Regions from separate parts of the Bacteroides sp. HF-4919 genome, predicted to be linked through region 3. Evidence: riboswitches for the same ligand, from Rfam matches in the RefSeq annotation. Region 3 holds a riboswitch; each other region holds the start of a gene.
The links. A riboswitch is a leader RNA that binds a small molecule or an ion and turns the genes downstream of it on or off. The one in region 3 is predicted to bind cobalamin.

Region 1 (5,235 bases), on a different contig from region 3:
AAATCATAATCCCGGCAGTCGGTATATATCCGTCCGTCCCTTCCCTTTTTCTGATAAAAAAAGCCCGCAGCCTCCTCTATCAGCGTAGGCGAAAGCGGGCGATCCATCAGTTCGGTGATCAAGGCATCTTCGGACAGAAGTCCCATCTGGTAGGCCCTGCCGAAATCGACGGCACGAATGGGAAACTCAACCGGATAAGGCTCTACCTTATAAGAAAGGAAATTACACAAGCGGTACAACTCGTAGCGGATCTTGAAATCGGTTATAAACTCATTATCCGTCAGCAAACGTTTCGGATGTTTCAGCCAGCAATCTATCCAATAGCAATGAACCAGTACGACACGATAATCGTGGGAGGAACCATACCATTCGCGGACGCTGTACAGAAAGGTGATATTCTGGGGAGTAAGCATCGGAAGCAAATGAAGCAGGACGTAGTGTGAATACTTCAGATACACCTCCTGGTCGCGGTAATCCCACTCCAATGCCCAGAGAATCTCACTCAGTGCATAGGGATGTTCAAGGCGCTCCAATGCCTGTTCGTATGGCGCCAGAGGGATTTCTCCGTATAATTTATCAAGTAACGTACCGAAACCTTTGCGCCAGACACAAGTCCTCGAATGTGACGCCATAAGGCACATTTCCAACAGAAGTGAGTAATCACGCACTTCTTCTTCATAAAACCGTATCCATACATCGGCAAACGGATAGCGCCCTATCGCTGTTGGTGAATCCGAATCATGCTTCGCACTTTCAAACTGTTCTTTGAACAAATGCACCTCCCCCCAGGGATCGCTATAGGTCAATTCACCATGAATTACGATCTGATATTGCAGTTTGTCAAAAAGATCAAATACTTCTCCTGACTGTATTCCTTTAAAGATTGCCTCTGTAGTTGGTTGTCCTTTTTTATTCTTCATGTCTGACTTGTTTGTTGTGTGTATAACGTTTTCATCACTGAGTACAAATATAGAATAAAAATACTATCTTTGTCCCATATCAAAACAAAAGATTATGATAAGCAATGTAAAATACCTTTCATTTATACTGTTATTGGTGCTTACTGCCTGTAAAAGCGGCCCCGCGGCCAGCCAGGAGCAGAACGGAAAGCAAGATACGGTTAAAGTTTTCAATTTACCCGACATACCCGTAGTGCTGAACACGGTGTCGCAACGGGCAGATTATATGGTAAAGCACTATTGGGATCGCTTTGACTTTACAGACACCACCTACGTCAGTCAGATCGACGTTGCCGAACAGGCTTGGGTGGATTATTGCGATTTGTTGGAACATGTGCCCTTGTCCGACGCGCAAACTGCCATAAAAGAGACGATCGGCCGGGCCGGGAAAAACAAAAAGATGCTGGACTTCTTTGCGGAACTGGCCGATAAATATCTCTACGACCCTAACTCGCCTATGCGTAACGAGGAGCTTTACATCCCCGTGCTGGAAGCTCTGACAGCCTCCCCCATGCTGAATGAAACGGAAAAGATACGTCCGCAGGCGCGGCTGGAACTGGCACAAAAGAACCGGTTGGGCACAAAAGCCCTCAACTTCACCTATACACTGGATTCGGGTGCAAAGGGTACGCTTTATCAGTTCCCGGCGGAATACACGTTACTGTTTATCAACAATCCCGGCTGCCACGCCTGCTCTGAGATGATAGAAGGGCTAAAGAGTTCTCCGGTCATCAACGGGTTCATAGCCGGCAAGAAGTTGAGGGTGCTGTCTCTCTATCCGGATGAAGAACTGGATGAATGGAAAAAGCACCGGGGCGATTTCGCGAAAGAATGGACCAACGGATATGATAAGGAGCTGGTCATCAAAAACAAAAACCTGTATGACCTGAGGGCTATTCCCACCCTCTACTTACTGGATAAGAACAAAATCGTATTGTTGAAAGACGCCACCCTGCAAAAGGTAGAGCAATATCTGGCAGAGCGCGGTTAAGAAAAACATACCGGAGCGGAGCATTTGCCCCAAAGATGCGGAGAGGGTCGGATTATCATTTTGACAGAATGATAATCCGACCCTCTCTATTTTCCGTTCTTTCGGCCCGACGCACGATATGCCTCTCAAAAACGTCTCCAATTCGATTTGCCGGTTATCTCTTTGCCCGCAATTTCCCGCTTTTGTTTACCGAAAGAAAGAGACTGGAAAGTGTTCTGTCCATAAAGCAGGTTTTAACCTTGAAACCATCTCTTTCCGACACTTCCGGAACGATCATATCGGGTGAGCAACGAGAGCAAGATCCGGGAGTTATAAGCCCCGGTTTTCATAACAATATATGTAATGGAGCATAACATATAGAGATATTTGAAAAAGAAGTAAGCATTTTCGGAAAATGCTTACTTCTTTCGGGGGAAATGTAACCGTCTTTTGGAGTGAATGCTTACTGCTTTTCCGCAAACCCCCGGCTCTAATCCACCCAAAGCCCGGCTTTCGGAACAGAAAAGGCCGGCTTTCCCCTTGTTTTCCCTCCGGTTCATCCGTTTTAAAGAAAGAGTGTGTCAGTCAAAAGGCTGATTAACCATCATTCTGCCATCATAACCCTCCGGAATCAAGATAAATGGCATCGCCTATCTAAGTCATTCCAATGTGCCGCCTGACACTATCCGGACGACCTGTCCGATGTTGCTCCGTCCGTTCCGCAATGCATAACGAATAATCACAAATTATTATGCTATTTCTAATATTCTTTTTATCTTTGCAGTGCATTGGTTTGTATTCTCCGTGTTCCGGGGATGCAATTAAAAGGGAATCAGGTGCAAATCCTGAACAGTCCCGCTGCTGTAAGTTTCACATCAGATTGTTGTAAGCAACCACCACTTGCCACTGGGAAACGTTTCCTGGGAAGGCGCTTATCAACAGAAACGAGTCAGAAGACCTGCCTGTGCATCTTTTTCATTGCTTTCGAGGAAAAAGCGTTGAGTCTAATGAGCCGGAACTATTCCATCCGTCATTTTATTCATCACTCTGATTCAGAGAAAGTAAGTTATGATAATAAACTCTGCCAAGTTTATTTAGTGTGTCCGGCCGAAGTGAGTTCGTCCGGACATTTTAACAACAAAAAACAAAGATGAATATACTCAGATTACCTAAGCTATTATACTCCTGTGTTGCTTTCTGTTGCTGCCAGGCTCTTACCGTTTCGCTTTCCGCCCAGCAGCAGAAAGCAGATACTGCCCGTACTTATTCAATCCCCGAAGTAACCGTTGCCGAAGCATACCACACCCGCGAAGTGAGAGCCATGGCTCCCACTCAGGTGTTCTCTAAAGAAGAACTCAAAAGCCTCAACGTATTGCAAGTGTCGGATGCCGTGAAACACTTTGCCGGAGTTACGGTGAAAGACTACGGCGGCATCGGCGGACTGAAAACCGTTTCATTGCGGAGTCTCGGAGCCGAGCATACCGCCGTGGGATATGACGGAATAACGATCAGCGACTGCCAGACGGGGCAAATAGACATCGGACGTTTCTCACTGGACAATGTAGACCGCCTGTCACTCAGCAACGGACAGAGTGATAATATCTTTCAGCCCGCAAGGTTTTTCGCTTCCGCCGGGATACTGAACATACAGACGCTGACACCGCAATTCAAAGACAACCGGCGTACCAACCTGAGCGCCTCGTTCAAAACGGGTTCGTGGGGACTGGTCAATCCGTCTCTCCTGATCGAACAGAAACTGAGCCGCAAATGGGTGCTCTCCGCCAACGGCGAGTGGATGTCGGCCGATGGTCATTATCCTTTCACATTGCATTATGGCGAGGACAATGACCTGACCTCCCGTGAGAAACGGAAAAACACGGAAGTGAAAAACCTCCGTGCCGAAGCGGGATTGTTCGGCAACTTCTCGGATACGGAACAATGGCGACTAAAGGCCTATTACTATCAGTCGTCCCGCGGACTGCCCAATGCCACGACTTATTATTACGACTACTCCTCACAGCATCTCTGGGACAAGAATGTCTTCGTGCAAAGCCAATACAAAAAAGAATTCAGCCGCCAATGGGTCTTCCAGACTTCGGCCAAATGGAACTGGAGCTACCAACGTTATCTCGACCCCGACTATAAAGGTTCGGAAGGCAAAACGGAGAACAGTTATTACCAGCAAGAGTATTACCTCTCGGCTTCGGCGCTCTACCGGGTGCTCAGCAACCTCTCTTTTTCGCTTTCGACAGACGCGAGCATCAACCGGCTGAACGCGAACCTGAAAGATTTCGCATATCCTACCCGTTATTCGTGGCTGACGGCTTTTGCCGGAAAATACGTTAACGACTGGTTGACGGCATCCGCCTCGGTACTGGCAACGGTCATCAACGAAGAGGTGCGCCAAGGCAGCGCCGCAGCCAACCGGCGGAAACTCTCTCCGTACGTCAGCGCGTCGTTCAAGCCCTTTGCCGGCGAAGAGTTCCGCATCCGCCTGTTCTATAAAGACATCTTCCGGTTGCCCAGCTTCAACGACCTGTACTACGGGCAGGTGGGCAACACGAACCTGAAACCGGAAAGCACCACACAATACAACCTGGGACTGACGTACAGCCGGTCGATCAATGAACTGATCCCCTACGTATCCGTCACGGCAGATGCTTATTATAATAAGGTGAAAGACAAAATCATCGCCATCCCCACCAAGAACCTCTTTATATGGAGCATGGTGAACCTCGGCAAAGTGGACATCAAAGGAATCGACGTTGCCGGAAACATCAGTCTGCAACTCTGGGAGAAACTACGGGTGAACCTTTCGGGGAACTACACTTATCAGCGTGCACTGGATATGACCGAACCGGGAGGAAAAACCTACAAGCAACAAATCGCCTATACACCCCGCGTATCCGGATCGGGACAAGCCGGTATCGAGACTCCGTGGGTGAACCTCTCCTACTCGTTCCTCTTTTCGGGCAAGCGCTATATGCTGGGGCAGAACCTCCGCGAAAACCGGCTGGACAGTTACAGCGACCATAGTGTATCCGTCAGCCGCGATCAGCGCATCCGTAACGTAAACACATCCCTGACAGTGGAAGTGCTGAACTTATTGGATAAGAATTACGAGATAGTGAAGAACTTCCCCATGCCGGGACGCTCGGTGAGAGTGACGATGAAAGTAAGATACTAAAGATGCTCCAGACATTGAATCAGTAATTATCAAAAGAAACAGCAATATGAAAATGAACCCATTTAATAACAGCAGAAGCAATTCTTCTCCTCGCTTCCGGAGAGGAGCTGGAGGCGGGA
Region 2 (5,235 bases), on a different contig from region 3:
CAGCTTCTTCCCTTCCGTTCAGATTGGTCAGGAAGTGTGTTTCCAGATGCGAATATTGCGTGAGGTTCTCCCTGAAAATAAGAATCAATGCCAATACGGCAACGGCTATCACAATGCCTATCCCATAATTGAGGCTGAAGTAACTGATAACGACCCCTGCAATGAAAAAGACGGCAACCGACACACGAAACAAAATCAGCGCGACCAACCGTCCGTGATTGTAATTATCATCATTCCACAACTTTAAAAATACATCCGGGGAATTATACTTATCTGAAACAAGTGCCCACAGGAAAGGTGTCATCAACAGAAGTGTGACCAGACACATCCCTATGTTTACCCATCGCCCGGGAGCATCGAACATCTCGTTTATCGTGGGATAAACGGTTTGCACAGACAATAACCAAATCGCCGTGAGAAGAACACTATAGATAATCACTCTTCCGACAATCGTCTTCAACAACCGCTTCCAATCGCTGTCATGATTGACCGTCTTCTTACCGGAAGCATAGCGGTCCAGACTTTCCCTGGTTTTAGGCGGAAGTATTTTATAAAGCCATTCGGCCAACGGATTTGCCAACCGGATGAAATAAGGAGTTGTGAATGTAGTAATCACCGATACCGCAACAATAATCGGAGGGATAAAACTATCCAGTACTTTGAGTGAAGCCCCCAGCCCTGCGATAATGAAAGCGAACTCTCCTATCTGGGCAAGGCTGAATCCTGACTTGACGGAAACCTTCAACGGTTCACCGGATAATAAAACTCCCAATGAAGAAAATATGGATTTACCCACAAGAGTTACCAAAGTAATGATGACCACCGGCCAGCCATACTGCACCAAGACAGCCGGATTGACCAACATACCGACAGAGACAAAGAAAATAGCTCCGAAAAGATCTTTCACCGGCTGGATGATATGTTCTATGTGTTCGGCCTCAACCGTCTCGGCAAGGATAGATCCCATAATGAAAGCACCCAGTGCAGCCGAGAATCCTGTACGGGTAGCCAACACAACCATTCCCAGACAAAGTCCCAGCGAAACGATCAGTAAGGTTTCGTTATTCATCAGCCGTTTTGCTTTTTTCAAAAAGAACGGAAGGATAAATATCCCAATCAGGAACCATAGGATCAGAAAGAAAACAACCTTCAACACACTCATCAACAACTCTTCACCTACAAACTCCTTACTCACTGCCATTGTAGAAAGGATGACCATCATCAGGATAGCGATCAGATCTTCAACTACCAATGTCCCGAATACAACACCCGTGAAGCGTTGGTTACGTAAGCCGAGATCATCAAACGCTTTGATAATAATCGTTGTTGACGACATAGACAACATACCTCCCAGAAAAATAGAATTCATTGTGCTCCAGCCTAACAGATGTCCTACCATATAACCGATCAGCAACATGCTGATAACTTCGGTGGTTGCCGTGATAAAGGCAGCTGACCCGACATTTATTAATTTCTTAAAACTAAACTCCAACCCAAGGGCGAAAAGTAAAAAAACAACTCCTATCTCAGCCCAGATATTGATGTTCTCAATATCACCTACAGTCGGGAAAATCTGCACGTAAGGTCCCGCCAATAATCCTGCGACGATATATCCCAGTACCAAGGGTTGTTTCAACCATTTGAACAAAAGGGTAATGATACTTGCGGACATCAGTATTAGGGCAAGGTCGGCAATTAAGGTAGGTAAGTGTGACATGGCATGTATATTTCGTTAGTAATTCATTCCGTTTATGCTCTTTTATTTGTAAAAAAGAACAATCGACAGTCTATTTGTGTTTCGTCTATATGACATTTATTTTGAAACAAAGCGCCGTTGGTCATTGCACAAAATTGAACTTTTCGTGCAAAAAGTATCCACTCTATCCAATATTTCTCTATATTTGTCCCCGAATTGGTTCGGAATCCGTGGTCAACGGACGAAGATTAAAAGGGAATCGGGTGTAAATCCCGGACAGTCCCGCTGCTGTGAAGCTCTGTATAACATCTTATCAATAAACCAATTACAAACCACTGACGGAAAAGGAAACGTCGGGAAGGTCCGATAAGATGTAGAGTCAGTCAGAAGACCTGCCATTCAATGAATAAGAGCTTTTTTACCTCGTGGGTTAGGAAAGAAAGCATCGTTGTTAAGCCCCAAATCGTAGAAATACTGTGTTTTCATCGGGTGGACTCATGTCCGCAGGGTGGAAAGCATGAATATGTGTATTCCATTTAATTGAGAAATGAATATGATTAAAAGAATCTTAGTCGCCAACCGCGGCGAAATAGCCGTGAGGGTGATGCGCTCCTGCCGGGAGATGGAAATAACGAGCATTGCCGTTTTCTCGGAAGCGGACCGAACAGCGAAGCATGTGCTCTATGCCGACGAAGCTTACTGCATCGGCCCAGCAGCATCGAAAGAGAGTTATCTGAATATAGAAAAGATTATCGAAGTGGCAAAGTCGTGCCGCGCAGACGCTATCCACCCGGGATACGGGTTCTTGTCCGAAAATGCAACCTTTGCCCGTCGTTGTCGTGAAGAGGGGATCATCTTCATCGGTCCGGACCCGGAAACCATGGAGGCGATGGGAGATAAGATTTCGGCACGTATCAAGATGATAGAAGCCGGTGTACCGGTGGTTCCGGGTACTCAAGAAAACCTGAAGAGCCTTGAAGAAGCGGTAGAACTCTGCAATCAAATCGGTTATCCGGTAATGCTGAAAGCCTCGATGGGAGGTGGCGGAAAGGGTATGCGGCTGATTCATCGTGCAGATGAAGTGGAAGAGGCCTACACAACCGCCAAGAGCGAATCACTTTCGTCATTCGGCGACGACACAGTTTACCTGGAGAAATTTGTAGAAGAACCGCATCACATCGAGTTCCAGATTCTGGGCGACAAGCATGGCAACGTGATTCATCTGTGCGAACGTGAATGTTCGGTGCAACGCCGCAACCAGAAGATTGTGGAAGAGAGCCCTTCGGTGTTCGTCACTCCTGAACTACGCCGGGATATGGGAGAAAAAGCAGTGGCCGCCGCCAAAGCCGTGAACTATGTCGGAGCGGGAACCATCGAATTTCTGGTGGACAAGCACCGCAACTATTACTTCCTGGAAATGAACACGCGCCTGCAAGTGGAACATCCGATTACCGAAGAGGTAGTCGGCGTAGATTTAGTGAAAGAGCAGATTAAAGTGGCCGAAGGACAGGTGTTGCAACTGAAACAGGAAGATATCCAGCAACGCGGACATGCCATCGAATGCCGCATCTGCGCAGAAGATACAGAAATGAACTTCATGCCCAGCCCGGGTGTCATCAAGCAGATTACGGAGCCAAACGGCATCGGGGTGCGCATCGACAGCTATGTATACGAAGGTTACGAGATTCCGATTTATTATGACCCAATGATCGGCAAACTGATTGTATGGGCAACCACACGCGAATACGCCATCGAACGGATGCGCCGTGTGCTTCACGAATATAAACTGACAGGAGTAAAGAACAACATCAGTTACCTGCGCGCCATCATGGATACTCCCGACTTTGTGGAAGGACATTACGATACGGGATTCATCAGCAAAAACGGAGAAGTGCTCCAACACTGCATCACCCGTACCAGCGAACGTGCAGAGAACATCGCACTGATTGCCGCTTACATGGATTACCTGATGAACCTGGAGGAGAATAACAGCGGACTGGCTGCGGACAACCGCCCGATCAGCAAATGGAAAGAATTCGGATTGCACAAAGGGGTATTAAGAATATAGAAGAGTATGGAAATACATATAGGAAATCGCGTGGCCGAGATAGAACTGGTCAGCAAAGAAGATAACAAAGTGGTACTCACCATCGACGGAAAAACGTTCGAAGCGGACGTTGTCATGGCAGAGAACGGGAATTGCAACATCCTGATGGATGGGCGAAGCTCCAACGCCCAACTGATTCGCAAAGAGAACGGAAAGAGTTACAAAGTGAATACACACTACAGTAGTTTCAACGTCGAGATTGTGGACAGTCAGGCAAAATATCTGCGGATGCGCAAGAAAGGTGAAGAAACACAGAACGACCGCATCATTTCGCCCATGCCGGGCAAGGTAGTGAAAATCCCCGTCAGTGTGGGACAGGAGATGAAAGCCGGAGAAACTGTCATCGTCATCGAAGCGATGAAGATGCAGAGTAACTACAAGGTGACTTCGGACTGCCGGATTAAAGAGATTCTGGTACAGGAAGGTGATAATATCGCCGGAGACCAGACGCTGATAACGTTAGAATAACGAATAATAGAAAGACAATGGAAGAAGTAAATAAAGCCTATGCCACGTTCGAAGAGCGTGACCGTATCGCTTCCCAAGGCGGAGGCGCTGCCAAGATTGAAATACAACATGCGAGCGGAAAGATGACTGCCCGCGAACGCATCGATATGTTACTGGACAAGGGAACATTTGTGGAACTTGACAAGCTGATGGTGCACCGCTGCACCAACTATGGCATGGACCGTAACAAGGTTCCGGGCGACGGTGTGGTGTCGGGTTACGGAAAGATCGACGGCCGTCAAGTGTTTGTCTACGCTTACGACTTCACCGTTTATGGTGGTTCGCTCTCGGCATCGAATGCCAAGAAGATAGTCAAGGTACAACAACTGGCTTTGAAGAATGGCGCGCCGATCATCGCACTGAACGACTCGGGCGGTGCACGTATCCAGGAAGGAATCGAAAGCCTGTCGGGCTATGCCGACATCTTTTACCAGAACACGATGGCAAGCGGCGTGATCCCGCAGATTTCGGCTATCCTCGGTCCATGCGCCGGAGGTGCCTGCTACTCTCCGGCACTGACGGATTTCATCTTTATGGTGAAGGAGAAAAGCCATATGTTCGTCACCGGACCGGATGTGGTAAAGACGGTGATCCACGAAGAAGTCAGCAAAGAAGAACTGGGCGGTGCCATGACGCACAGCAGCAAGAGTGGTGTAACGCATTTCATAGCAAACACCGAGGAAGAATTGCTGATGTCGATCCGCGAGCTGCTCTCCTTCCTCCCGCAAAACAATATGGACGAAACGCGCAAGCAGAACTGCACCGATGACATCAACCGCGAAGATGTATCACTCGGCAGCATTGTCCCCGCCGACCCGAACATACCGTATGATATGAAAGAGATCATCGAACGGGTTGTTGACGAGGGCTACTTCTTTGAAGTGATGCAGAACTTTGCCAAAAACATCATCATCGGTTTTGCCCG
Region 3 (5,235 bases):
CAACCGGGAACCATCCACCTGACTCGTGCAGAGTTTCTAAAGAAGGTAGCCGACTATGAAAACCATTCGAAGGAATGGAAATACCTGGGTGACAAACCGGCTATCGTAGACTTTTATGCCGACTGGTGCGGTCCCTGCAAAATGGTCGCTCCGATCCTTGAAGAATTATCCAAAGAGTATGCCGGAAAGATTTATATCTATAAAGTAGATGTAGACAAAGAACCGGAACTGGCAAAGGCTTTCGGCATACAGAGTATTCCCGCCCTCTGGTTTGTACCGATGAAGGGAGAGCCCCAAGTAAGCATGGGGGCTTTATCCAAAGAGCAACTAAAAGGGTATATCGATAAAGTTCTATTGAAACCATAAACGATGATGCGGCCTCACCCGGCAAACCGGTACTGAGGCCGTTTTTTGGGAATTTATCGTTTTTCTGATCTATGAACTTTCATGTAGCCATCGGTCAACGTTTTCATAAAGGCCACGATGTCAGCTTCTTCTTCCTGTGTCAGTCCGAGATTTCCCAATTCATCCTTGTTCACGGTAGCAGGATACTCGGCAGGTGGAAAATCATCACTCACGTCCCGCACATTATAGAAATGCACAATCTCCTCAAGTGTCTTAAAATAACCGTTATGTCCATATGGAGCCGTGAGTTCCACATTGCGCAACGTAGGCACACGATACTTGCCATTCTCACTTTCAGCATTGACAATAGCCCCCAACCCCAAATCCACCGAATCGGCAGTTAGCAGGAAATATTCTGCCGGCACCTTATAATGCGGATGATCCGGCAACTTCGGTATACCCAGATTATCATAAGTATGATCGGTAAACAACGTGCGGTGTGCCCGCTTGTCACGATCCAGGACATGGCATTCGGCACATTGCCCTTTCTCCTTGAAAAGCTCCTTTCCACGCGCTTCCTGTGCGGTCAGCTGATAATTTCCTTTTTTATAGGCATCGTACTTGGATGTAAAAGGATTGATTTCTTTGGATGACTGATAAGCCGCCAGTGCGTCCGTAACGTAAGCAAACAGCGAATCGGCATTACCCGTTTCGCCATATATCCGTATCAAACGGTCATAATACGGAGTACGTCTCACCTTTTCGGCCACCATTTGTTTGTCCTTATTCCCCATTTCCACCGGATTCAGCAAAGGAACACCCGCCTGATCCCGCAAAGAAGGAGAACGGCCGTCCCAAAACAGACCTCCCACATAGCTTTCATCTTCATCATCATAATGTAACTCAGGCACAAAAGCGGCATAACATACCGACATGGAATTGCGCTGAGAAAAGAGTCCCTGCACTGCGCCTTCGGATATGGCACGCGACTGTTCATCGGCAAATCCCCGGGAGACGGCATGGCAAGTGGCGCACGACTGTCCGGATGGTTCAGAGAGCGAAGTATCATGGAAGAGGAGTTTACCCAACGCTTCTTTCTCGCTTCCGCCTTTGTGAGGCGGATGTCCGCACGAGATGCAGACAGAACCCATCAGTGCGGCTAATAGTAGTTTATGTGTCATCATAGTTGTAAAAACAGGGATATAGTTGTTTCAGGGTTCAAAGATACATCATTTTCTGAAAAAGGTATAAAAAAGCCCGGTCGAAATCACATCGCCCGGGCCCCTCTAAACAGGCTCTTACGAATCTGTTCCACGAAAATATACTATAGTTATAAAGAAGTTCTATTCCTCTTCGGGCCAAAGTTCTCCCGCAACCATTTCAGCCATTCTCAGCGTATGCCATTGCTTCTCCTCAGCCTCTTCATAAGATTCCGAAGGTAGTACCTCAGCATTGGGAATGCAGAGTGAGAAGCGGTGCGAGGGAATATAACGTACAATCTGGTCGATCTTAGCCCTTAGTTCTTCCAACTCTTCCTCTACGGGATAATGGGAAAGGACGAAACCAAAAACCGATTGCTTTTCCCGTATGAACCACAGCAAACGGTTTTTGCCACAACATTCCGAATCATAGTCGAGGAAAAAAGCATTGATGCCCTGTAGTGAGAAAAGCATTTCGGTAGGCGAGTGAAAAGCGATGTAAAGGTCGGCAGGCAGATTTTCCAAAGCCATGTTGTTGACACGAATAGCATTATCTGTCACCGTGCGCGTTGCGTCATCGAGTTGCAGATAACGGCAACCCGATTTATACAATTCCATAATCAGCTTCTGATACACCTGTGCAATATCCACCAGCAATGTCTCGAGTTCGGGATAAATCAGATCAAGTTGCGTCCGGTTTGCGTCCTTCATCAATTCGGCCAGCAGGCGCGAAGGCGCCGGAAGCACCTGCTTAGCTATTACATCTCCGCCGGTTACCCCGGTAAGAAAAACAAAATCATCGAGCACCGGATGACGATGCACATCGATCCTGCCGGTCAGTTCGACAGAAGTCTTTCTGTCATCCCGGAATCGGATGCCATCCAATCCGCACATAAAGTCGAGCGGCCACGCATCACTGCGGAAACGGCCGTCGGTGACCACCTTCAGCCCTTCTGCCTTCAGTCTGTCTACCAGATTCCGTATTTCGGCATCTTCGACAGCACGCAAAGTAAGCAGGCTGATTTGTTCGTTTCGATATTGCTCACGGGCTTCTCTCAATGCAGGAGGCAGAAGAAAAGTACCGGCAACGTCTACTTTGAACGGAGGAACTACTTTTTCCATACGCTCTACGTTTTTAATATTGATTGTTACTATTGTGCTTTGCTCCTAACCCACGAGGAACCAAGACTTATCAGCGAGAGTGGCAGGTCTTCTGACTTAGCTTCCATTCCGAACGCCTTCCCGGCTTACACGAGCCAGTGGCAAAAGAGTATCCGATCGGAATGTTTGTATTAAAGCCTCACAGCAGCGGGACTGTCCGGGAGTCACACCCGGTTCCCTTTTAATCGCCAGAAGCAGGAAAGCTTTGGCGAACCAATCTGCCGACAAATATAAAAACAATAAATCAGATATTTGTGTTCAGAGAGATACTTTTTTCAATCGGAGCCTCTGCCGAAGTAAAACAGAGGCTCTGTCCGGACAGAACAAAGGCTCCGTCCGACCGGGACAGAGCCTTCGTTTCAACCAAGCAGAGGCTCGGTTTCCAGACTAATTGCAACGGGCTTAATAGCTGATCTTTACTCCGGCAAAATAGCTTCGCGGAGCAGCCGGCCCATAGATATATCCGGAGTCACGTTCCACTCCCTGATCAAAGTCGTTCTGATAAGCGTTGAACACATTTTGTACACCGGCGCTCAACTGGAGGTCTATCGTCTTATAAAGTTTGAAATCATAGGCCAACTTAACTCCCATATCGAAGAAATCGCGCGTATTGACCGCTATGTCATTCTTGATATAACCTGCCATATGCTGCACCAGCATCGAACCGGTATAGGTTCCCGACAAGGAAACGGAGAGCGGTTTGACAGGGGTATAGGTTGCCGTGAAATATCCATAGGTATTCGGAGTACGGAAAATCTTCTTCTGAGCCGGTGCCGTTTCACTCCATTTTTCGGGTTCGTCATAACGGCTTTGCTGCAAGGTGACTCCCGCCTGCAACTGGAACAAAGAGAGGTAAGCCATTTTTCCTTCCATCGACAGTCCCAGCACTTTCGCTCCCGAACCATTGCGACGTTCTTTAATCAGAATCCCGTCCCGCACTCCGATGTTCTCGAGAACAAACACATCCGACAGCTTGGTATAGAAACCTTCTACCAGGAAGTTCACCTGAAAAGCACCGAAGCGGTGATACATATCCGCCGAAGCACTGAAACTCTGCGACTTCTCTTCTTTGAGATTCTTGGCGCGCTCAATCATAGACACCGTTCCGCCCACATTCTCAATATGCAGGTCTTCATCAAAAGCCTGGGGGGCACGGAATCCGGAAGAATAGCTCAGACGGAGGTTGACGTCCTGTGTAGGATTGAAACGCAAATTGGCACGGGGACTGAAGATGACATGGTTGATCAGATTATGCTTGTCCAGACGTCCGCCCAGCAAGATACTCCACTTTTCATTTTTCCATTCGTTCTGGAAGAAAGCGCTACCGATATTCACCGTCTGCCTGGTATAGCGATTGTATCCCCACATATCATCCTTCAGATTGTCCCGGTTATATTCCAGCCCGGCAGTCAGATCGGCAGGCATAAAGAGGCATTTATCGAAACTGTACACATACTGGGAACCGCCGATAAAGGTCAGGTCCGTCGTCTTTCCATAGGCATTCAGGTCCTTTTTACTACCGTAATAGCTGTCGCGGTCCGTATGCTGTGCCGATGTATACAGTGTCAGGCGGTGCTTTTCGTTCGGAGCAAAATAGTCGAACTTCAATCCCCCACCATTGATGGAATGTTGAATCTGCTCGGCAATATCGGCTTCGTGAGGCGGACGGTTCAGCATGTTGCCGCCACGGCGGAACTCCTGCAAGTGATGATACTCAAACGTTAGTTTGGAGTATGTACTTGTTTTCAGGAACGAACGGAAACCTACTGTCTGGTTTTTGAGTTTAGGCATTTCGGAATAACCGTCCCCGTCGTGATCATACGCATCGCGATGTCGGTTCTGACCGAACACATAGAGTCCTGCCCGGTGATCGTCGGTCACCAGCGAAGCATTCAGCGAGGTATTATTGTCGAAAGACGAGCTGCCGCCAATAGAAGTAATGGTGTGTGCCAACTGCCCCGAATTGCGTAACGGCTCTTTAGTGATGATATTGATGGTTCCGGCAATGGCAGACGAACCAAACAGCGCAGAACCTCCACCACGCATCACCTCTACCCGCTCAATCATGTTGGCAGGAATCTGCTCCAAACCATAAACACCGGAAAGGGCACTGAAGATGGGACGCGAATCGATAAGAATCTGCGTATAGGGGCCGTCCAGACCATTGATGCGCACCTGCTGGAACCCGCAGTTCTGGCAATTCGTCTCCACACGCACACCGGGCTGAAAGTTCAGTCCTTGCGAGAGTGTAGGCGAGTTCGTATTCTCGAACATCTTCATATCCACCACATTGACCAGCGTAGGTGCCAGCCTCCGTTTGGTCACACTTCGATTGGCAGACACCACCACTCCGTCGAGGGCTACGGCATCCTCTTCCAGCTCGAAGTTTTCTTCAAGCGTCTTCCCCTTTTTAAGCGTGACGTTGCGGCTGATGGTTTTATAACCAACCGAACTGGCTTCGAGGACGAAATCCCCTTCGGGAAGGTTTTTAAGGAAATAGTGTCCGGTGGCATCCGTCACGGTGCCAATC
Region 4 (5,235 bases), on a different contig from region 3:
TTCTTCCACTTCCAGCGATTTACTGCGTACATAGTACACTGTCTTCACTCCGCATTCCCATGCCAACAGATAAAGGTTTAATACCTGTCTCATGGTAAAATCATTGGTGATATACAAATTCAAGCTTTGTGCCTGATCAATATGCAATTGCCGGATACCCGCAGCACGTATGCTCCATGTCTGGTCTATCCGGTAAGCTCCCTTATACAACCAATACGTCTTATCAGACAATGACGGAGCCACTCGCGGAAGCATGGCACCCTTCTTTTCTTCAAGAAAAAAACGTTTCATGACCGGATCTGTTCCGGCTGTTGTTCCGGCAATGATACTAGTGCTGCTGGTAGGAGCAATAGCCAGAAGATAAGCATTTCTCATGCCATCTGCCGCAACTTTGGCCGCCAAATCTTTCCATTGAGGAGAATCATAACCACGTTTCGCAAAATAAGCTCCGGTTTGCCAGTCACTTCCTTCGAAATAAACATATCTTCCTTTTTCCTTAGCAAGCCCGGTACTTGCTTCGATGGCGGCATAATTGATACACTCAAATACTTTATCAATGAAATCAAGATGCTCCACGCTTTCCCAACGGATACCGCGCAATGCAAGTGCATGATGGTAACCGCTCACCCCTAAACCGATGCTACGGTACCGATGGTTTGTTATCCGGGCAAAAGGGATAGGATAGAAATTCAAATCAATCACATTGTCGAGCGCACGTACTACAACAGCTATTTTTTCTTTCATCTGCCGTTCATCCTCCAATGGAAGATGTCCAAGCGACAAGCTGGCAAGGTTACAAACGACAAAGTCACCGGGACGGACGGTATTGACTACAACCGTATCACCACCTTCCGTACGGACCTCAGTGGAAACTGTTTCAATGGATGACATATTCTGAGCTATTTCCGTACATAGGTTAGAACAATAAATAATCCCCCGATGCGAATTAGGATTAGCCCTATTCACTGTATCCCGGTTGAATGTGAAAGGCGTCCCTGTCTCTACGGCAGAGCGTAGTATCAACCGGACAATATCTTTGATGTTCAGAACCCGCTTAGAGAGAAGGGGATCGTTTACACAATCCAAGTATTTTTGCTCCCACTCTTCTCCATAATAATCCTCCAGGCAATACCCTTTGACATTCATAATTTCGTTGGGGCAGAACAAGTACCATTGCTGATTCAGGTCTTCCTTTGCCATACGCCAGAACAAATCAGGATAGCATACGGCAGGAAAGATATCATGTGCCTTCATCCGGTCGTCTCCATTATTGGTGCGGAGTTGCAGGAATTCGGGCAAATCTTTGTGCCAGACATCCAGATATACTGCTACAGCTCCCTGACGCATACCCAGTTGGTCGACAGCTACGGCAGTGTCATTTACCAGTTTCATCCAGCGTATTACTCCGCCTGCCACTCCCTTAAACCCTCGTATATTTCCTCCTGCCGCACGCACCTTACCAAAATACATTCCCATTCCTCCGCCAAACTTACTGACCATGGCAAAATTATCGATACTGCGATAAATCCCCTCCAGGCTATCGGGCACTGTATCAATAAAGCAACTGGATAACTGGTGATAAGGCTTGCGGGCATTGGACAGTGTAGGGGTTGCCATGGTTACTTCTAACCGACTCAGCATATCATAGAACTTCTTTACCCACTGCAATCTATCACACTTTTCGGACATACCCAAATGAAGCGCAATCCCCAAATACATTTCTTGTACCGATTCCATTGGTTCATGTGAGTGCGTACGGATAAGATAACGTTTCGCGAGAAGATCCAATCCCGAATAATTGAAAAGTTTATCACGTTCGGGACACATAAACCCGGCAGCCACTTCTATTTCTCGTGGAGAATAAGCGCTCAGGATATAGTCACCATACAAACCTTCATCCGTCAAATAGCGCAGCTTGTCATAAAAAGAATAAATACCGGCAATTTCTGCCTGTACCTTTAACTTCTGCGTCAACTGAAAATTAAACAAACGGGCAGCAATAAATTCCCAGTCAGGCGCCTCTTGCGTAGTAAGCTCTACGGCAGCCTTAATAAGAGTCGTCAACCTCTCTTCAACTGTCATATCGGTTTTGCAGAGGTTTACAAACTTCTCTGCCAGGATCACCAAACTATATTCATTGGCAACAAAATCCTTTTGAATATCTTTCAATGTGTCAGCCAACGCTTCAGAACCTATACTACTGACAATATGGTTAAAAGCTTTTCTCCGTTCCGTACGTTGCCAACGATAAAGTATATAGTTTTTAGCTTCGGCATAAAAGCCATGTTCCATCAAACCACGTTCTACCTCATCTTGAATCTGTTCCACGCTACGGTGTACTTCATCACACAAAAAGAGTTCTACTTCATCTACAATTGTGTAAACGGTTTCGTCCGGTACTTCTCTTCCGGTACTGGCAAAACTCTTCCGTATCGCAACGGCTATCTTTTCTCTATTATATGGTTCCGTAGCCCCATTCCTCTTGATTATTTGCATGAAATGTTCTTGAAATGAATTATTTTATCGTTTCGCACTGTTTCCCTACCCCCCGAGTAGAAACAGCCTTTGATGAATGGCAGGTCTTCTGACTGACTCCTCCTTTCCGATGCCTTCCCACACTTCTCCTCATCTACTTGGGCAATGCAGTGGCAATAAGTTTAGTATCGGTAAGTCTACCGGAGTTTCACAGCAGCGGGACTGTTCGGGATTTACACCCGATTCCCTTTTAATCACTTATGCAGAAAAGCATAAGTGAACCAATTCGCCACAAAATAACGAAAGACTTCAGTAATATACAAATAATTCCGTAGTTAAAAAAAGTTGCCATAAGATGTATTATGCACAGATTATCCATCCTAACTGAGAAGGCAATTAAAGTTCATCTCAGTAGCCGAGATGTATATCTCAGCAGCCAAGATGCACATCTTAGCACGCGAGATATACATCTTAGTGCGCAAGATGGAAAAAATTACGTATACCGTTAATTTGTTTTAGGCTGATTGTCCCTTTTCTTTGTTACTGACTGACATTTTTTCCACTAACTCTGTTATAAGTTGCCTCCTTATTTAATCTTAAGGGTACAAAAAGCTGTCGGATTACTCTTTTTATTATGAACATTACTTTGTCATACCAACCATAGCAGCCACCATTGCGGCAATAGAGGCGATGGAAGTATTCATCCCTGTAACGTCCGCCGCCACAGTTTTTTTCCTGCCCTTTTTGCTTGGCACTATTATTTCACATCCGGGTTCAATTGCATTGCCCATTCTCCTTTTCAGACGAGAAACCATACCATTCATATATATTACATAAACACGCCGCTTCAGTGCCCGGTTTCCAAATCCACCTGCCTGCTCAATGTAATAACTAAGACTGCTCCCCTTCTGATAAAGTATCGTATTAGGATACATCACAGCTCCATTGATTGTTACCGTGCTGACATATTTAGGAACGAAAAGTACATCTCCTTCGCGCAAAACCATATCTTCGTCAGAGCCTGGATTTACCAATGCTTTCTCAAGTTCTATGCCTACCGGATAAGTGGAAGAGGCTTCCAAAGTAACCGGAGATACAGAAGCCTTTTCACTTCCTCTGACCGACAAACGTAGCACATCCTTTTTCTGACGCATTTCATCCGCCGTCATTCTGCGTATCAGACGCGCTCCTTTTACATAAGCTTCTTTCGATAGTCCGCCGGCTCTTGCTATCAGACTACTCAGCCTCTCATTACTTTGGATTAATGTATAATTACCGGTGAAGGCCACTTCGCCTTCAACTGTTACATTGGCCTGTTTACGATATCCCGGACTTCGGCGAATGAAAACGATATCATAGGGTTCCAGTTCAAATCCTTTATCCTCCCCCATCACCAGCCCGTTTTTAAGTTCAACCGTAAAGCTTTTTCCGATAACAGTGGAAGATGATATACTCTTAGGATCTCTAATCCGCCGCGAGACATCGATCCGGACCATAGAAGCAGATTCCAGCAATCCTCCCGCTTTTACAATCAAATCCTGTATGGACGTATTTTTAACATAAGGGAAATCTCCCGGATTCCTTATATCACCATAGATAGATAAAGTACCTTCTTTCTCAATGTCTTTCACACTCGAGATATAAAGAACATCATTTTTCTGTAAACGTAGGTCGGAGACTGCGCCAGCCATCATTCTTTTCAAATCGACCGGGATCATTTCATGTGTTAGGTCTTCATGCTCACGTCTCAACAAAGCCCTGTTGAGAAAAGCATCTCCCCGAAGTCCTTCTGCTCTGCCGATCAACTGCCTGACAGTTCCCGTGATACTATCGTCCAATTGATATACGCCGGCACGGTACACAGCACCACGAACTTCAACTTTGTTTGAGAAACGTTGCAATACCGCCTCAACAGACAATTCATCACCGTCGGTCAAAACAAAAGATTGGTAATCATCCTGCCCTACATTGTATATCTGTTTCTCTTTCCCATTCAGACGAAACAGACGTATCGCGTCCCGGTAAGCATCTCCCGTGAAACCTCCCGCATAGCTGAGCAGAGTTGTTATGGTTTCTCCTTTTTTCATTTCATACGCCATCGGACGTTTGACTTTTCCGGAAATACTAACCAAATTCTCATAAGGAGGAATCAAAATGACATCGCCTTCCGATAAACGGATGTCGTCCGTCAACTTTCCTTTCATAATGTAATCATATACATCAATGCAAGCGACCTCTTTTCCACCTCTCACAACACGAATATCACGTAAACTTCCAATACCACTGACCCCACCGGCACGATACAAGGCATGGAATACCGATGCAAATGCCGACAAGCGGTAAGTACCCGGTACCTGTACTTCACCCATGACATTGATCATGATGGTACGGATTCCCCCTAATGATAACTTGATATGAACCGATTTTCCGGAAATAGCGGCATAAATCTTACTGAATTCACGTCTTAAGCTCCGTTCGGCATCCTGTATACTCATTCCATCCAGAAAGATGGGACCTATACCTGCCACGTGAATAGTACCTTCAGGAGAAATAATTTCTCTGACTGTATTTTCGGAAGTGCCCCACACATCGATAATCAATTCGTCTCCGGACCCTAACACATAATTTTCAGGGGTAGGGATATCCAGATTAGGTTCAAAAGATAAATTCCGGTCAGTAAATATATTGCGTCCAAAAACTGCAACCTGCTTACCACGGATTATAAAATCCTCTTTTCTATGTTGCCTTGCCCTGCTCCCG

Region 1: it holds a riboswitch for cobalamin, as region 3 does, so the genes downstream of both, KO473_RS03350 (TonB-dependent siderophore receptor) here and KO473_RS06375 (methionine synthase) in region 3, are expected to answer to the same signal.
Region 2: it holds a riboswitch for cobalamin, as region 3 does, so the genes downstream of both, accC (acetyl-CoA carboxylase biotin carboxylase subunit) here and KO473_RS06375 (methionine synthase) in region 3, are expected to answer to the same signal.
Region 4: it holds a riboswitch for cobalamin, as region 3 does, so the genes downstream of both, KO473_RS01215 (ribonucleoside-diphosphate reductase subunit alpha) here and KO473_RS06375 (methionine synthase) in region 3, are expected to answer to the same signal.

The regions. Positions count from the first base shown of each region.
Region 1 is NZ_JAHKNF010000001.1:779,790-785,024, forward strand. It holds gene KO473_RS03340 (DUF5724 domain-containing protein) at 1-920, opposite strand, end outside; gene KO473_RS03345 (DUF5106 domain-containing protein) at 1,015-1,950, shown strand; cobalamin riboswitch at 2,702-2,910, shown strand; gene KO473_RS03350 (TonB-dependent siderophore receptor) at 3,080-5,116, shown strand; gene KO473_RS03355 (DUF5074 domain-containing protein) at 5,163-5,235, shown strand, end outside.
Region 2 is NZ_JAHKNF010000004.1:312,632-317,866, reverse strand. It holds gene KO473_RS09445 (cation:proton antiporter) at 1-1,717, opposite strand, end outside; cobalamin riboswitch at 1,897-2,111, shown strand; gene accC (acetyl-CoA carboxylase biotin carboxylase subunit) at 2,250-3,764, shown strand; gene KO473_RS09435 (acetyl-CoA carboxylase biotin carboxyl carrier protein subunit) at 3,771-4,271, shown strand; gene KO473_RS09430 (acyl-CoA carboxylase subunit beta) at 4,289-5,235, shown strand, end outside.
Region 3 is NZ_JAHKNF010000003.1:66,071-71,305, reverse strand. It holds gene trxA (thioredoxin) at 1-366, shown strand, start outside; gene KO473_RS06380 (cytochrome-c peroxidase) at 420-1,529, opposite strand; gene KO473_RS06375 (methionine synthase) at 1,689-2,666, opposite strand; cobalamin riboswitch at 2,730-2,938, opposite strand; gene KO473_RS06370 (TonB-dependent receptor) at 3,108-5,235, opposite strand, start outside.
Region 4 is NZ_JAHKNF010000001.1:269,196-274,430, forward strand. It holds gene KO473_RS01215 (ribonucleoside-diphosphate reductase subunit alpha) at 1-2,496, opposite strand, end outside; cobalamin riboswitch at 2,557-2,776, opposite strand; gene KO473_RS01220 (SLBB domain-containing protein) at 3,117-5,235, opposite strand, start outside.